3 regions of the Mammaliicoccus sp. Dog046 genome follow, and region 2 is predicted to be linked to each of the others. Evidence: riboswitches for the same ligand, from Rfam matches in the RefSeq annotation. Region 2 holds a riboswitch; each other region holds the start of a gene.
What was found. Region 2 has a riboswitch for S-adenosylmethionine ahead of P3U32_RS09835 (methionine ABC transporter ATP-binding protein). Riboswitches for the same ligand answer to the same signal wherever they lie in the genome.

Region 1: it holds a riboswitch for S-adenosylmethionine, as region 2 does, so the genes downstream of both, P3U32_RS03270 (M20 family metallopeptidase) here and P3U32_RS09835 (methionine ABC transporter ATP-binding protein) in region 2, are expected to answer to the same signal.
Region 3: it holds a riboswitch for S-adenosylmethionine, as region 2 does, so the genes downstream of both, metX (homoserine O-acetyltransferase MetX) here and P3U32_RS09835 (methionine ABC transporter ATP-binding protein) in region 2, are expected to answer to the same signal.

Annotation. Positions count from the first base shown of each region.
Region 1 covers NZ_CP120131.1:671,162-676,401, reverse strand. Annotated here, with positions in the region: gene P3U32_RS03285 (TrmB family transcriptional regulator) at 1-194, shown strand, start outside; gene P3U32_RS03280 (DUF2750 domain-containing protein) at 401-1,063, opposite strand; gene ldmS (L-aspartate--L-methionine ligase LdmS) at 1,169-2,356, opposite strand; gene P3U32_RS03270 (M20 family metallopeptidase) at 2,353-3,540, opposite strand; SAM riboswitch class I at 3,599-3,698, opposite strand; gene P3U32_RS03265 (GrpB family protein) at 3,742-4,284, opposite strand; gene P3U32_RS03260 (S-ribosylhomocysteine lyase) at 4,419-4,886, shown strand.
Region 2 covers NZ_CP120131.1:1,987,726-1,992,965, forward strand. Annotated here, with positions in the region: gene P3U32_RS09825 (MetQ/NlpA family ABC transporter substrate-binding protein) at 1-72, opposite strand, end outside; gene P3U32_RS09830 (methionine ABC transporter permease) at 88-783, opposite strand; gene P3U32_RS09835 (methionine ABC transporter ATP-binding protein) at 776-1,801, opposite strand; SAM riboswitch class I at 1,881-1,985, opposite strand; gene P3U32_RS09840 (thioredoxin family protein) at 2,015-2,338, opposite strand; gene P3U32_RS09845 (toprim domain-containing protein) at 2,295-2,699, opposite strand; gene gcvH (glycine cleavage system protein GcvH) at 2,800-3,180, opposite strand; gene P3U32_RS09855 (arsenate reductase family protein) at 3,248-3,601, opposite strand; gene P3U32_RS09860 (thioredoxin family protein) at 3,744-4,064, shown strand; gene P3U32_RS09865 (nitroreductase family protein) at 4,241-4,780, opposite strand; gene aroD (type I 3-dehydroquinate dehydratase) at 4,792-5,240, opposite strand, start outside.
Region 3 covers NZ_CP120131.1:21,840-27,079, reverse strand. Annotated here, with positions in the region: gene P3U32_RS00120 (DHH family phosphoesterase) at 1-1,319, opposite strand, end outside; gene P3U32_RS00115 (DUF2232 domain-containing protein) at 1,334-2,251, opposite strand; gene metX (homoserine O-acetyltransferase MetX) at 2,331-3,299, opposite strand; SAM riboswitch class I at 3,370-3,471, opposite strand; gene P3U32_RS00105 (AzlD domain-containing protein) at 3,539-3,865, opposite strand; gene P3U32_RS00100 (AzlC family ABC transporter permease) at 3,862-4,542, opposite strand; gene P3U32_RS00095 (YceI family protein) at 4,825-5,240, opposite strand, start outside.

The DNA of each region.
Region 1 (5,240 bases), 1.3 Mb from region 2:
TAGATCACACATATATGATATACGGGCAAACAGCAGAAGATAATATGCGTGCGTATATAAGTAGAGACCTCACACAAATAAAAATGATGAAAGACTACATTTGGCATGATGTCCTCGTTAATAAGTACTTAAATCAAAATAATAGTGAAATAGAACAAGAAATAACCCTTAAGAGAAAATCCTTTTTCTCTTAAGGGTTATTTCGATTCATTAAAAACTACGTTGGGATGTAGTAACTACTTTGGTAGTTACTAATAATTTATCAAACAATTTTACCATCGTCAACATAATAAAAATTCTTCTTTTTAATACTCATTAATGTGGAAGAGCTAAATAAATTTCACCCACTAAAAAAAGACTTCTGCATCTTTTGCAAAAGTCTTTTTATCTAGCTTATTATTTAACACGGCATTGCATTTAATACTGCTTTCGGATCAGTAACTGTACCAATCATACCTGATTTCAAGTTAACACCAAGTGCAATATCTTCTTGTTTCAAGTCTACTAACCATTCTTCAAATACGTCTGTTTCTATTTCTATAATTTCGTATTCATCAAAGTCTTCTCGTCTTATCTTTTCTGCTAACTTTCTCGTACTCCAAACGGTCATCATATCTGGCAAGCTTTCATCTTCTTCAGAAATAATGATGAATTGTTTTTGTCCTTTGACTGTTAATCCGTAAACATATTTTTCTTTACAGATGTCTTCAGCAAATTCTTCAATTCGTATATCGTCTAGTTCACTCATAATTTCTTCAATAAATGGTATTGCTTCTACTTCTATCCCCTTATTACTTTCAAATCGATCCACGATGAATTGGTCTCCTTCATCTAGGATTTCGTCCATTTCATATGTAACAAATCGATCTAAATCAAGTTCCATGATTTTATCAAACTGAGTGATGTTTGATTCTTCTAAATATGATTGTGCATGTGCTTCTTTTGACCAAATTAAACGGATGTCGTTTTCTTGATCTCTTAAGATTTTACGATCGATTAATATGACGTAAAATTTTTCCCTGGCTAGAATTTGTTTGAACATGGACATATCTTGTATAGCCATTGTCATACCACCCTTATTTTTATATTTAATCCTTATAAAATATATTATATTTAAAAGCGTGAAGTCAATATAAATTTAAGCGTTCAATTGTATTTATGTTTATACTTATTTTTCGCTTATTTCTTTTATAAATGCTTGTTCTTTTTCAAGTGCAATTGACTCATTTTCAGCATGCCATATACCTGCAAATCGGGACTTTACTTGCTCGTCTTTAAACCAATCTCCATCATAGTAAGATAATGGGTATAAATAGCCTTCTCTTATGTACTTTTTAATTGTTTCTAAGAAGTGTGCATTATTGCCTTTGGAATGGTAACTTAAAAATTTATGATACCCTTCTTGTAAACGTTCTTGAAGTAACAATAAACTTGTAGAACCATTTTGTCTAAAGTTCAAATCAATGGCATATACGTCTTCATTCTTATCAATGAGTAAATCGAATCCTGACACACCCGTATAACCATGTTCAACGCCATTCTTCATAATTTCATATCCCGCTTCTATTACACTTTCAGGCACTTCATTCAAATTGACATTGCCATTATAAAATCCATATTTATCTGTTAGTTGTTGAACGGCACCTAAATATTGAATACCTTGTTCTTTACTATAACTATACTGCACACAGTAATTTTGAATTTCTTCAATAAATTGCTCAATGATGATATTTTTTGTTTCAGTTGCTGCATTGATTCGTTTTATCGCTTGATTTAAATCTTCTTCATTGTAACAAATCATCACGCCATATCCGCCTGCTGTTGGTAACTCATCACCTGGCTTAATGACAATCGGTAACGTCCATTGTTTCACTCGATTTTCAAAGTCTTCCACATTAACAATTTCTCTTTGTGGTAAATATTTACCACCTGTCCATTGTTCAATTTTTGTCTTATTATTTAAATCGATGAATGTTGATTTGTTAACCGCATATGATTCTGTTTCACAAAGATGGTCACCATGAATATATTGAAAGAAGATTTTCTTATTTTGGTGACATAATTGTTTAATAAGTGCTTCATATGATGATTGATCATAGAATGTGTGAATGTTATTCGGTATTTCTAGCGCTACTAGACTTAATAGGTCTTTCGCATTTTTTGTTATACATGCTTCATGTACAATCATAGGCATATCACTAATGATAAGTTCTCTAGCTGTTAAAAAATTAGACTGGGCTTCCTCTGCTTTTAACCAAGGATTATCCTCATATGAAGGTCGTGCATTATAAATCATATCTTCTTCATAAATGTCTTTCAAAGTTAAAGGTAATGATTTCCTATATTCTTTTTTCATAGTAATTTCTCCCTTAATGTTTGATGATGCTGGATAATTTCATTTCTAAGGGACGCGTTCTCTATCAGTTCTAAACCCATTGATGCTAAAATTTTCGCACCGCTTATCAATGCTTTATCGCCTTTTTGACTGGCAGCTGCCTGACAAAATTCTTTCGTATGTCCGACTAAATCTGAAGGTCCAATTTTTATATGTGGATGTATAGTCGGTACGATATGACTCACATTCCCTGTATCAGTCGATCCAAAACCAAAATCATCTTCAATTACTTCTTCTCCTATTTCTTCTGCATGTTTTCTAAATAATTCGTCTAACGGTTTGTTAATAATAAATTCATTTACACCATTTTGAATTGGTCGAAGCTCGTACGTTCCACCTGTTTGAATCGCTGCACCTTCAGCAATTTTTCTTACTTTATCCGTTAACACATCTAAAGATTTACGAGAAGTTGCACGTGTATAAAATCGTGCATGTGTATAATCAGGGATAATATTTGCTGCTTCTCCACCGTTTAAGATAACACCATGCACTTTATCCGTTTTCTTAATTTGTTGTCTAAGCATACTTACGCCATTAAAGAACGATAACATTGCGTCTAATGCATTAATTGCTTCGTCTGCATTTTCAGATGCATGTGCACTTTTCCCATAAAATTTAACGTCAAATACATCTACCGCTAATGAAGGCACGGTTACGTAAGTTTCGTGACCAGGATGAACCATGAGTGCAACATCAAGATCATCAATTATGCCTGCTTTAACATAACTTGCTTTCGCACTACCATTGACGCCACCTTCTTCAGCTGGACAACCAAGAACAACGACTTTCCCACCTATTTCGTCTATCACTTTTGATAAACTAATGCCTGCGAGCACACTTGAAGTACCGATAATATTATGACCACATGCATGTCCAAGTCCCGGCAAAGCATCATATTCTGCTAAAAATGCAATCGTCGGTCCTTCTTTGTTTGTATCATATGTAGCAATAAAACCTGTAGGATGTTTAGCAATATTTGTCTCTATATTAAAGTGATGTTTTTTTAATTGATCACTTAATAATTTTGAAGCAAATACTTCCTCATTTCCTAATTCAGGTCTTTCATGAATTTGATGACTCATTGATAAATATAAATGTTTATTTTGTTCTATATAATTAATAATATTTTGCGATAAATTACTCATTTCCATTCACCTTTCCAAAAGAAAAGCGCACTTCTTGTTAAGGAGTGCGCCAATCAATCATTTATCTCTCAGTACGTTACTGTAGGAATTGGCACCTTTCCGTTATGGGAGGTTGCTGGACTTCATCGGGCCCATCCCTCAGTCTCTCTGGATAATTCGTATGAAATTTGTTTTTAATTCTAACTTTATCACTCGGATATGTCAATGTTTTGTAGCAATATCATTAGAATTTAAATACCATTTTTCTGCCTTTTTCTCAAATTCTTTAATCATGCTATCTTTTCCTTTATAATATGCTACGCTATCATCTGGATAGTCCAAGACTAAATCATGCTTTAATCTGCTATAACGTTCTCTTTCACCATTAAACGTTCTTAAATAATCTCTAAAGGATAGTAATCTCAAAATGTGTGGGCTACCCTCATCATATATATGTAAATGATGCGATACCGCACCATATTGATCATACTTCTTAAAATACCTATTTCCGATAACGCCTCTTTCTCCTTTAGACTCATACCCTAAAACTGAAAGTTCATGTGTAAATGCATCTATTGACTGACTATCTTTCACAACGATTAATATATCTATAATTGGTTTCGCAGATAATCCAGGAATCGCCGTTGACCCAATATGTTCAATACTGACACTATGCTCTTTCAACAATGACTGTAAATACTTCTTCTCTTCTAGAAAAAGATGTTGCCATATACTATCGTATGGGACTACTTTTAACCTTTCCATATTATCACCTTATTTCGGAACAATTTATTACATTATCTTATAAAGTGACCTATAAAGAAAGCAATAAATCTGAATTGATTGTTTTTTCAATTTTTACTTGATATAATGATGCCGAAATCAAAGGAGGAAGTATCATGACAAAAATGAATGTTGAAAGTTTTAATTTAGACCATACAATCGTTGAGGCACCGTTTGTAAGACTTGCAGGAATTAAAGAAGGATTACACGGTGACGTGATTCATAAATACGATATCCGCTTTAAACAACCTAACAAAGCACATATGGAAATGCCTGCTTTACATTCATTAGAGCATTTAATGGCAGAAAACATTAGAAATCATACAGATAAAGTTGTCGACGTTAGCCCAATGGGATGTCAAACAGGTTTTTACGCTTCATTTATCAACCATGATGATTATGATGATGTATTAAATATCTTAGAAGCAACATTAAAAGATGTTGAACAAGCAACTGAAGTACCAGCTTGTAACGAAGTACAATGCGGTTGGGCAGCTAGCCATTCATTAGAAGGCGCGCAACAATTAGCAACTGAATTTTTATCTAAGAGAGATAGCTGGAAAGATATCTTTAAAGAAGATTAAAAAAAGAACTCGGATTAATTCCGAGTTCTTTTTTTATGGACTATTGTATATTCAGTCCATTTTCGCGCTAACGAGATTGTTTTCACTTTCTGTCTCGTTAGATTTTCTAACGGGATTGTTTTTTAAAACTATCTCATTAGCGCGTTATTTTCTCACTTTTTGTAGGTAATCGAGTCTTTTTAGTGCTCTATTTAACCTCTAACGAGATTGTTTTCACTTTCTGTCTCGTTAGATTTTCTAACGGGATTGTTTCTCAGAACTATCTCGTTAGTCGTTCTCAATGTTGCTTGTCAGCCTCCACTTGCAATGTTCAGCGCATAAAAAAATGAGGCTGGGACATAATAAATGTCTCAG
Region 2 (5,240 bases):
GCTATTTCCACCACAAGCAACGAGAACTACCGTTAATAATGATACTAATAATAATCCAAAAACTTTTTTCATATAAATGACACTCCTTTAACGTTTATCAATTTTTTTAACTATTATATCTCCAATAAATTGGATGACGAATACAATGATTAATATAAGTATTGTTGATACTAATATGACGTCGTTTTGATTTCGTGTAAATCCTGTTAAATAAGCTAAGTTACCAAGTCCACCTGCACCGATAACTCCGGCAATTGCTGTAGATCCTACTAATGCGATTGCTGTCACTGTAAGTCCTGAAATTAATGCTGGTAGTGATTCTTTTAATAAGACTTTTCTAACGACTGTCCATGTTGTTGCCCCCATAGACACAGCCGCTTCGATTACACCTTTATCAATTTCTTTCATACCAATTTCAACTAATCTCGCATAGAATGGTGATGCCCCAATAATTAAAGCAGGTAAAGCACCTTTCGGACCACTAATTGTACCAAGTAATATATCTGTAAATGGTATCAATAATAAAATTAATATAATGAATGGAATTGCTCTAAATAAGTTCACAATAAACGATACGATTGAATAGAATATACGTGAACTTTTAGATGTTCCTCTTGATGTTAAGAATAATAACGTACCTAATATTAAACCGAAAACAAATGTAAATACTGTTGAAACCACTGTCATATAAAGGGTTTCGTTTAATGCTTCCCAAACAGCATCCCATCTCACGTTAGGCATTGTAATCATTTCAGTAATGATATCCCCAAATGACTTATTCACCTACGTTCACCTCAACCTTCACACCTAAATCTTTAAGCTCTTCAATGATTTCTTTTTTAGAGTAATCACCTTTAGGTAAATGCACGATCATGTGACCAAATGTACCATTTTGAGTTAACTTCACATCACCTTCAATGACGTTGATATCTACATTGTAATCTTTAATGATTTTAGCTAATACCGGGTTCGCACTTGAACCTCCAACAAAATTCAATTTCCAAATTTCGCCATGTGGTTGAGTTTCTCTAAAGTTACTTAACGTTTTATTTAGATCATCTGCTTTTAAATCATCTTTAACAAATCGTTGTGTGACATGTGTTTGAGGATTATTAAATACGCTGATAACTTCACCTTGTTCAACGAATTTACCATTTTCCATAACAGCAACATGATCACAAATCTTTCTAATAACATGCATTTCATGTGTAATTAATACGATTGTTAATTTTAATTCTTTGTTGATATCTACTAATAAATCAAGAATCTCGTCTGTTGTTTGAGGGTCTAATGCACTTGTCGCCTCGTCACATAATAGTACTTCAGGATCATTAGCTAACGCTCTAGCGATACCTACTCTTTGTTTTTGTCCACCTGATAGTTGAGAAGGATATGCATTTTCTCTTCCTTCTAATCCTACTCGTTTAATGAGGGCAACCGTTTTTTCTTTAATTTCTCTTTTTGGTACACCCGCGATTTCTAAAGGAAATGCGATATTATCTTGCACTGTTCTAGACCAAAGTAAATTGAAGTGTTGGAAAATCATGCTTATTTTTTGTCGTTTTTTTCTAAGCTGACTTTTATTTAACTCTCCCATATTGACATTATCAATAATGACTTCACCTTCAGTTGGTGACTCCAGTCCATTAAACATTCGAATTAACGTACTTTTTCCTGCTCCCGAAAAACCTATAACGCCATATATGCTTCCCTTATCTATTTTTAAGTCAACATTGTCAACAGCGGTTATGTCGCCTTTTTTAGTTTTGAAAGTTTTAACAACTTTATTTAACTCAATCAAATCTGTTGCCTCCTAATCTCAAAAATTAAAAACGCCTCACTCTAATAAATAAGAGAAAGGCGTGAAATTTATTGTCTTTCTCTCATCTCCAAAAGTTAACACTTTCTGTGAATTGGCACCATTTCATTTACATGACGGTTGCCGGGCTTCAAAGGGCACATCCCTCCACCACTCTTGATAAGAGTTATTACGTATTTAATTAAATTCATACTATCATGATAAGTTTTTAGCGTCAATAACTTTTTGAATATTCTCAACTATAAACGGGACGGATTGAAAAGCATAAATACGCTTCATCACTTTATCCTGTTTCATAATAAATAGTACTGGCACCGACTGAATCTCATAATCTTTACAAAATTCAGGGTAAAAATTCAAATCGCTTTTATTGATTGGTAATTGTGTAATTTGGTTTGCTATATCCAGCATGCGTTCTGATATTTTACATGTACCACATGTCGGTGTGTAACCAAATAATAAATGAATGTCTTCATCAAAATGCTTGTATATATCGTTCGATATTTCTGTGTGTGTCATGATAACGGTACTTCCCTTTCAATACAAAATCATTGTTCACTGCAAATCCATGATAGTTTAACACATTCGCTAAGTATTGTCTTGGGCAGCGTGCTACTTCTGAAAAAGTAGAATCTATATAAATATGATGACTTTCACTTACATATTTTTCAAACCATTTTCTAATACGTTTGCCTTCTTTATCTTGATCCACAAGCACGTATACTTGTGCACCATAAATTTCATCTAAAAGCTCGTCCATCTTTTCTACACCCATTGTTCCATGGGTGCATATAATATGAACTTGATCATTTAATACTTCTTTCACTCGTTTCTTATCTGAAATACCTTCTACGATTAAAACTTTTTTTATGATCGTCATGGGCTTCACCTTCTACAAATGAATAATATTAGTGTTCAACTTCAAAATGAAACTACAAAAAACTCCATGATACTACAGTACCGTGGAGTTAAATGTCATGCTATTCACCTATCATTTCGCTATACGCATCCGCGTCTAATAACTCATCTAATTGAGCTTTGTCAGTTAATTCAACTTTAACCATCCAAGCTTTGTCATATGATGATTCATTAACAAATTCCGGACTATCTTCTAGTTCTTCGTTTACTTCAACGACTTTACCAGATAGTGGTGCATATAGTTCAGAAACTGTCTTAACAGATTCTACACTACCGAATGAATCTCCACTTGTTAATGCGTCACCTTCTTCAGGTAACTCAACGAACACAATGTCCCCTAATTCTGATTGAGCAAAATCAGTAATACCGATTGTTGCAACATCGCCATCTACTTTTACCCATTCATGTTCTTTTGAATATTTTAACTCACTAGGCACTGTCAAAGTAATCCCCTCCTATATGTAATTCAATTATTATCATGACATAAAGCGATTATTCAAGCAACTATTTTTATAACCAAGTATTACGATATTCTTCTTCTTTGAAGCCTAACGTTACTTTGTTACCTAATACTGCTAATGGTCGTTTAATTAACATGCCATCTGAAGCTAATAAATCGAATTTTTCATTGTCTGATAAATCTTGCATTTTATCCTTCAAGCCTAACTCGCGGTATTTAGCACCTCTAGAATTAAATAATTGATCAACAGTAATTTCTGTTCCATCAATCATATCCTTTAGTTCTTTAGCTGTAGGTGTAAGTTGTGTAATATCAATCGGTTCAAAACTCGCACCATTCATTTCTAAGAACTTTGCTGCTTTTTTACAAGTTGTACAATTAGGATATTGATAAAATTTTATCATGTACTTACCTCCATCTGTCTATTTAAATCCATTATAACAATATTAACGTTCAACATGATAGTAATGAGTTAAATATTTTTTTTAATATTGAAAATAAGATATAATCCAAGTATAAGTATAATATCTAAGGAGCAAATAAATCATGAGAACAATTAGTCAATATGCAGAATTCGAAGAAATTACACAAAGTGAAACACCTGTCGTTGTAAAATTCTTTGCTGATTGGTGTCCAGATTGCACGAGAATGAATCAATGGATTGATCCTATTATTGATGAATATAGTCAATACAACTGGTATCAAATCAATCGTGACCAAGTGCCAGAAGCAGCAACTGAAAATGATGTTATGGGTATCCCAAGTTTATTAGTATTCTCTAAAAACGAAAAGCTTGCCCACTTACATTCAGCTAATGCGAAAACACCTGAAGATGTAAAAGCTTTCTTAGCTGAACATTTAAAATAATATAAAAAGGGAGCGGGACAGAAATCTAATTTATAAAAAAAGATTTCGTAGTCCCGCCCCGGCAAGGATGACTAGAGTTGAAAAAAGCTTGATACAAGCGCATTTTTAACTCAGTCATCTACTGCCAAGATACTAAAAGAGACTGGGACATTATATTATGTCCCAGTCTCTTTTATTTACCATCTTGTTAATATAGATTGGTTTTTTCTTTTCATTAATTTAACGTTCGGATCTGGTTCTGTAATATATAAGAATCCATTCACTTCTTCATCTGCATGTGCATCAACAATACTTCTAAATGACGGCTTGAAGATAAATTCCGGTGTCTTCCAACAAGATCCCATTCCTTCAGCATGTACAAGTAACATTAAGTTTTGCACAAATGCACCAATTGCCATTTGATCTTCTAAGTATTCTTTTTGTCTCGGATCACGTTTAGATAATATAACAAACATGCCTCCGACTTTAGTTACTTTATTAATGTATTTATCCTGCTTTTCTTTATCATTTGGAAATGCAGATTCCGCAACTTGTTCTGCGAAATCGGGAATTTGTTTTTTACTAATATAAACCAATCTCCAAGGTTCTCTCATTCCATGATTCGGCGCATATGCAGCAAGTTCAACTAAAGATAATACTTTTTCTTCGTCGATGTACATTTCATAATCATAATTCTTTACGCTACGTCTTTCTATAATAGCTTGCTTTAATTCCATCTTCTACACTCCTACTTTTGATATAAAGCGAGTTGCTCTTTTATTTCTTTCACATGTAATTGTCCAGGTGCCGCTTCTTTACCAACGTAACCATAAGTAAATTTAGATCCAAATAGTCCACCTGTAATTCGTGTCATTCTTCCTAATTCACCCATAGATATGCCAATCACATCGATATCCAATTGATGATACGCTCTATTCATTGCATTAAGCATTGCAAGTAGATGCTTTTCATTTTGAGGCATTACAGCTAATTTTCCGATGTCTGCACCTAATTCTGCCATTTTTTCAAAAGTAACATACATCTCTTCTACATCTGGTGTTGATTTAAAATCATGATGTGAAATGATAATTTTAACTTCATGATTTTGTGCTTTTGTAATACAATTCATCAAATTATCTTCATACGTATCAAGTTGAATATCTACATAATCCACTTTTTTATTATGAATCATGTCTT
Region 3 (5,240 bases), 600 kb from region 2:
ATGACAACCTTTCTATTCGCCTTATTCAATAAGTTCTCATCAATAACAAGCTCTGGTTTATGTGTATCTACAACTACGAGTGTCGTACGTGGTGTCATTTCATGCCATGCTTCTTCTGATGAAATAAATCTTTCTTTAAGATCTGGTTTCTCATCTATCTCTGACATCACACGCTCTAATGTACTATCGATATCTGAATCATTGAGAACAATGTAAGATTCTAAATTATTCATTTTAGCGATACGTGATACACCAATCGCTGCACCAATCGCATCCATATCCGGTGATTTATGCCCCATAATGATGACTTTATCACCTTCAATTAAGATATCTCTAAGCGCATGAGAGATGACACGAGCACGTACTCTTGTACGTTTCTCCATTGGGTCCGTCTTACCACCATAGAATCTAACATTACCGTTACTGTTCTTAATGGCTACTTGGTCTCCCCCACGACCGAGCGCTAAGTCTAAACTGGATTGTGATAGCTCACCTAATTCAATTAAGTTCTCACTACCTTCACCAATACCGATACTCAATGTTAATTGGTTTCCAATATCATGTGTTTTATCACGTAAATCATCTAATAAATTAAATTTCAATGTTTCTATATCATCTAATATACGCTTATTTAAAAGTGCGATAAACTGATCTGAACTATATCGTTTAATGAATAATTCATAACGTGTTGACCAATCGTCTATAACTGTTGTGATGACACTATTAATCTCTGAACGTTGAGAATCATTCATATTCTGCGTAATTTCATCATAATTATCTAAGAAAATTGTCGCAATGATTGGTTTCTCGTTCTCGTATAATCCATATACACGTGATGATTCAGTAATATCAAAGAAATAGATAGAATTTTCATTTTCTGTATATGTGACTTTATATTTATATGCGTCTTCATCTACTTCAACTTCTGCTGTATTTTCTAATCTTTTTAAAATATTAGGAAATATTTCATTGATTGGTTCATCTAGTACTTCACGTTCTAGACGTTTACTCATGAAGTTATTAATCCATTCGATGCGATTTTTCTTATCAAGTAAGATAACACCAATTGGCAAATCACTGACTGCACTCGTTTTACTCTTTGTAATTCTTCCGGCTAAACTCCCGATGTATAAATCTAATTTAGCGAAACTGCTTCTAATAAAAAATATACTTCCAGCTATTAGTATGATCGTAACAACCGTCGAAATAATCGCCCAATATATTGAGTTAAAAAAACTAAAAACTAATAGCACTAAAGCTAATATCATCACAATTATGTAAGGTAATATTAGGGCTTTTTTAACTGATTGACGGTTCATAAACTCACCTCAATTTACTTTTTTATGCGTTGTTTTAAATTAAACCAAATATCCATCAAGCCAAACAAGTAAGCATACTTATTAAAGATAAAGGCAAAAACAAAAATTAATATTCCAACAACGACAGGTAATTTTTTAACTTTGACATATAAATGGAATAACGATAATGCTTGGATAAATATAACCCATTCTAACACAAATTGTAAGTTAATGACTATGCCATATGCCACTACATTCTCTTCCTTTACGAAGAAACCTGCAAGTATAGCAAGGACAAAAATTGTTGCCACACTACGATTGATTTGCCACATAAATAATGGTCTAAATACTGGTGTCACTACTTTAAACTTTCTCAATATCGGAAATGTTACAAGTAGATTAACCAACACAAATAGTAAGATACTTATTACGATAAATCCTGGAACGATAACTTGCATAAAATTAACTACTTGTTGTAATGCCGCTTCATATTCAGGCATTACCATGCCACTCATTTGTATTTGTGAAGAAACACCATCTTGTAATTGACTGAATAATTTAGTTGTTGTTTGTAAATGGCCTGTAACTTGCAAAATGAGCACACTACAAATTGTTAAAATACTCATAAATGTTGTTACTAAGTATAATGTACGTTCTTTTGATGTACGTTCAATCAATAATTGACCTACAAATACACTCATAAATATAATCAGTGTCATTGTTGTTAATAAATAAACATTCCCTAATAACACTGTTGCACATAACGTTATCACTACTGCTACGAAAAACGATGGTTTCGAACGGTACCATAGTATTGTTCCCGGTATTGTAATGAAAGGTAATATAATGATTGCTAAGGTTGGTACAACATGCATAATGCCAACACTTAACACTAATAATAATGTTGCTATTACTGTCGCTCTTATATCGACTTTAAAAGACAAATTTTTCACTTCCCAATCTATTTTAAACATCTTTCTCTATTTTACAGATATTTATCCTTTAAAACAATATAGGTGCCTTCTTTATGCGTTAACGCGCTTTAAATTTATGTAACTTTAAGAAATGATAAACATTTGGTGCCCAATCTCCAAAGTTCAACAAGAAACCGTCATGTCCAACATTATCTGGTACATAGAAATGACGATGATATTTAAAGAATCGTCCTAAAGCTCTTACTTGATCATCTGGATATAATAAGTCATCTGCAAATCCTAAAGTTAATACTTTCGTTTCAAGATTATTCAATCGCGTTTCAACATCATCTCTTCCTTTAAATATATCATGACTATCTAAGACATCTAATAATGTTAAATAACAATCCTTATTAAAGACATCTTTAAATTTGTTGCCTTGATATTTTTGATAACTGACAACTTCATCTGCTGTAAACCTTGATTCATAATCTTTACTCGAACGATATGTTAAGAAACCGAGCTGTCTAGCGATACTCAAACCGTCCTGCCCATTCATATGTATCACTTGTCTCGCAATTTCGTTAAACGCTCTGCTATACGAAGACGTCTTCTCTGTTGCTGCTAAGATGACCGCCTTTTTTACTGTGAGAGAACCGTCATATAACATTTCCAACGTTTGCATACCACCTAAAGAGCCGCCAATCAGAACGTCTATTTTTTCATACCCCATATGTTGTAATGCTAATATATTCGCTCTAGATACATCTCTCATTGTGAGTTTTTCAGGGAAATTAGGCGTGTTGAGTTTCGAACTAGACCCATACGGACTCCCTATCACATTAAAAGTAATAAATTGATAATCATTGATAGATAAATAGCCTCCATCAATAATTTCTCTCCACCACCCTGGCGAATCATCATCACCGTATGTTAAGTGATTACCAGTTAATGCATGACAAACGACAACAAGGGGCTGCCCTTTGTAACCTACATACTCATATTGAAGTTTCAAGTTGTCTATTACTTCCCCTGAATCTGTTTCAAATCGACCTAATTCAATTACATCTGTCTCTCGAGAAATCATCACTTTAGAACCCCCTCTGTATTTAAATAGAAAAACTTCTTACTCGTAAAGAAGTAAGAAGTTCTCATCATCCTTATTATGCGAGTAAACTCGTTGGTAGTAGCACCGTATCTAAAATGACCGGTTGCTGAAGTGTCGTAGGGCCAAATCCCTCAACTTCTCTGAATAAGCTTTGCTATATAATTTATATTAAGAATACTAGAAAATTAAAGCACTTTCAATACGTATACAAATGAAAGTCACATCAATAAACGAACCATTGCCATCACGATCATACCTGCTATCACCGAAATCGTTAAACTCTTTGTCACAAGCGCGATAATAATGGTTGGAATAGCAACAACTATACTTTCGACATTGAATGTATAACCAAATCCTTCTCCTTTGTTTAACATCCCTTCAACGATAAGTGCTGTAAACAAGCATATAGGCACAAACTGTAGCCATTTAATCACACCGTTAGGCAAATCTAATTTAGCTAATAATATAAACGGTGCTACTCTAATCACCCATGTAATAGCAAAACATCCTATGATAATAATGATTAAATACATTGAAATACTCATTTATCAAACACCACCCCAATGATAGAAGCGACAATTGTAGATAATAATATCGAAATATATGTGGGCATAAAAATTGTAAACAACAACATGCAAATCACTGTTAGTACTATTAAATACAAATAATACATCACTTTATCTTTCCGAATTAATTCAAATTGCGCAATTAATAAAAATATAAACATCGCTGATAAAGCATAATCTAAACCAAACATTTCTGGATTTGGAATCATATTACCGATCCAAGCTCCTATCAAAGAAACAATAATCCACATTAAATATGCAGATATGTTGAGCCCATGCATCCACATAGGATCCAATTTCTTATCTTTCGCATATTTTGTTACCGCCACACCAAATGATTCATCAGTGACTAATGACCCAATACCTATATTCGATATAAGGGAATTATTTTTAAATGGTGGAAAGAGCGTTAAGCTCTGTAAAAACATACGAGAATTCACAAAGAATATCGTTAAAAATATAGCTGATATCGGAGAATGAATAGCTACAAGTGCACATATAATAAATTGAGCAGCTCCAGCATATACAAAAATCGATAACAAAGTGATTTCTAATATAGATAAACCAGATGACATACCAACAATACCAAAAGCTAAAGCAACACTAAAATAACCTAGCATTGTAGGTAAACAATCTTTCACACCTAGTAAGAACATAGAGCCTCCTACAGTTGTATCACGCTTCAAAACAACGCCCCCAATTCAACAAATGAACACACGAAGTAAGTCTAACGTTTGTCTAACCTCAGTCTGACGTTGGTGTAATTTCATTTTATTATGTATGCCTTTCATCATACCAATCGGACTTTACTTTATCAATATCAAGCATCAACATCATAGCGCTTCCTCAAATAAAAAACTGTCGACAAAGACTGAGTCTTTATCGACAGTTTAACGTGTCTAAGTTATTTCTCAAACACCTTTATTTATATTTAATGATTATTCACCTAAACCAAATTCAGCACTTGCTTCGAATTTCACATCTCTACCGATCATTACGCCACCAGTTTCTAATGCTTGGTTAAATGATACGCCATATTTATCACGATCAATTTTACCTGATACTACAAATCCTGTTACTGTTTCACCGTTTAAAGGATTTTTACTTACTCCATTGAAATCTACATCAAATGTTTCTTCGTGTGTTGTACCAGCAATTGAAAGATCACCAGTAATTGAATCTTCACTTATAGATTTAGTTTCAAAAGTAATGTTTGGATTTTCATCTGTACTGAAGAAATCTGCTGATTTCAAATGTGCATCTCTATCTGCATTTTTAGTATTGATTGAATCTGCTTTTATAGTTACTTTAGCTTTTAATGATGAAAAATCATTAATGTCCCCTGATACTTCTA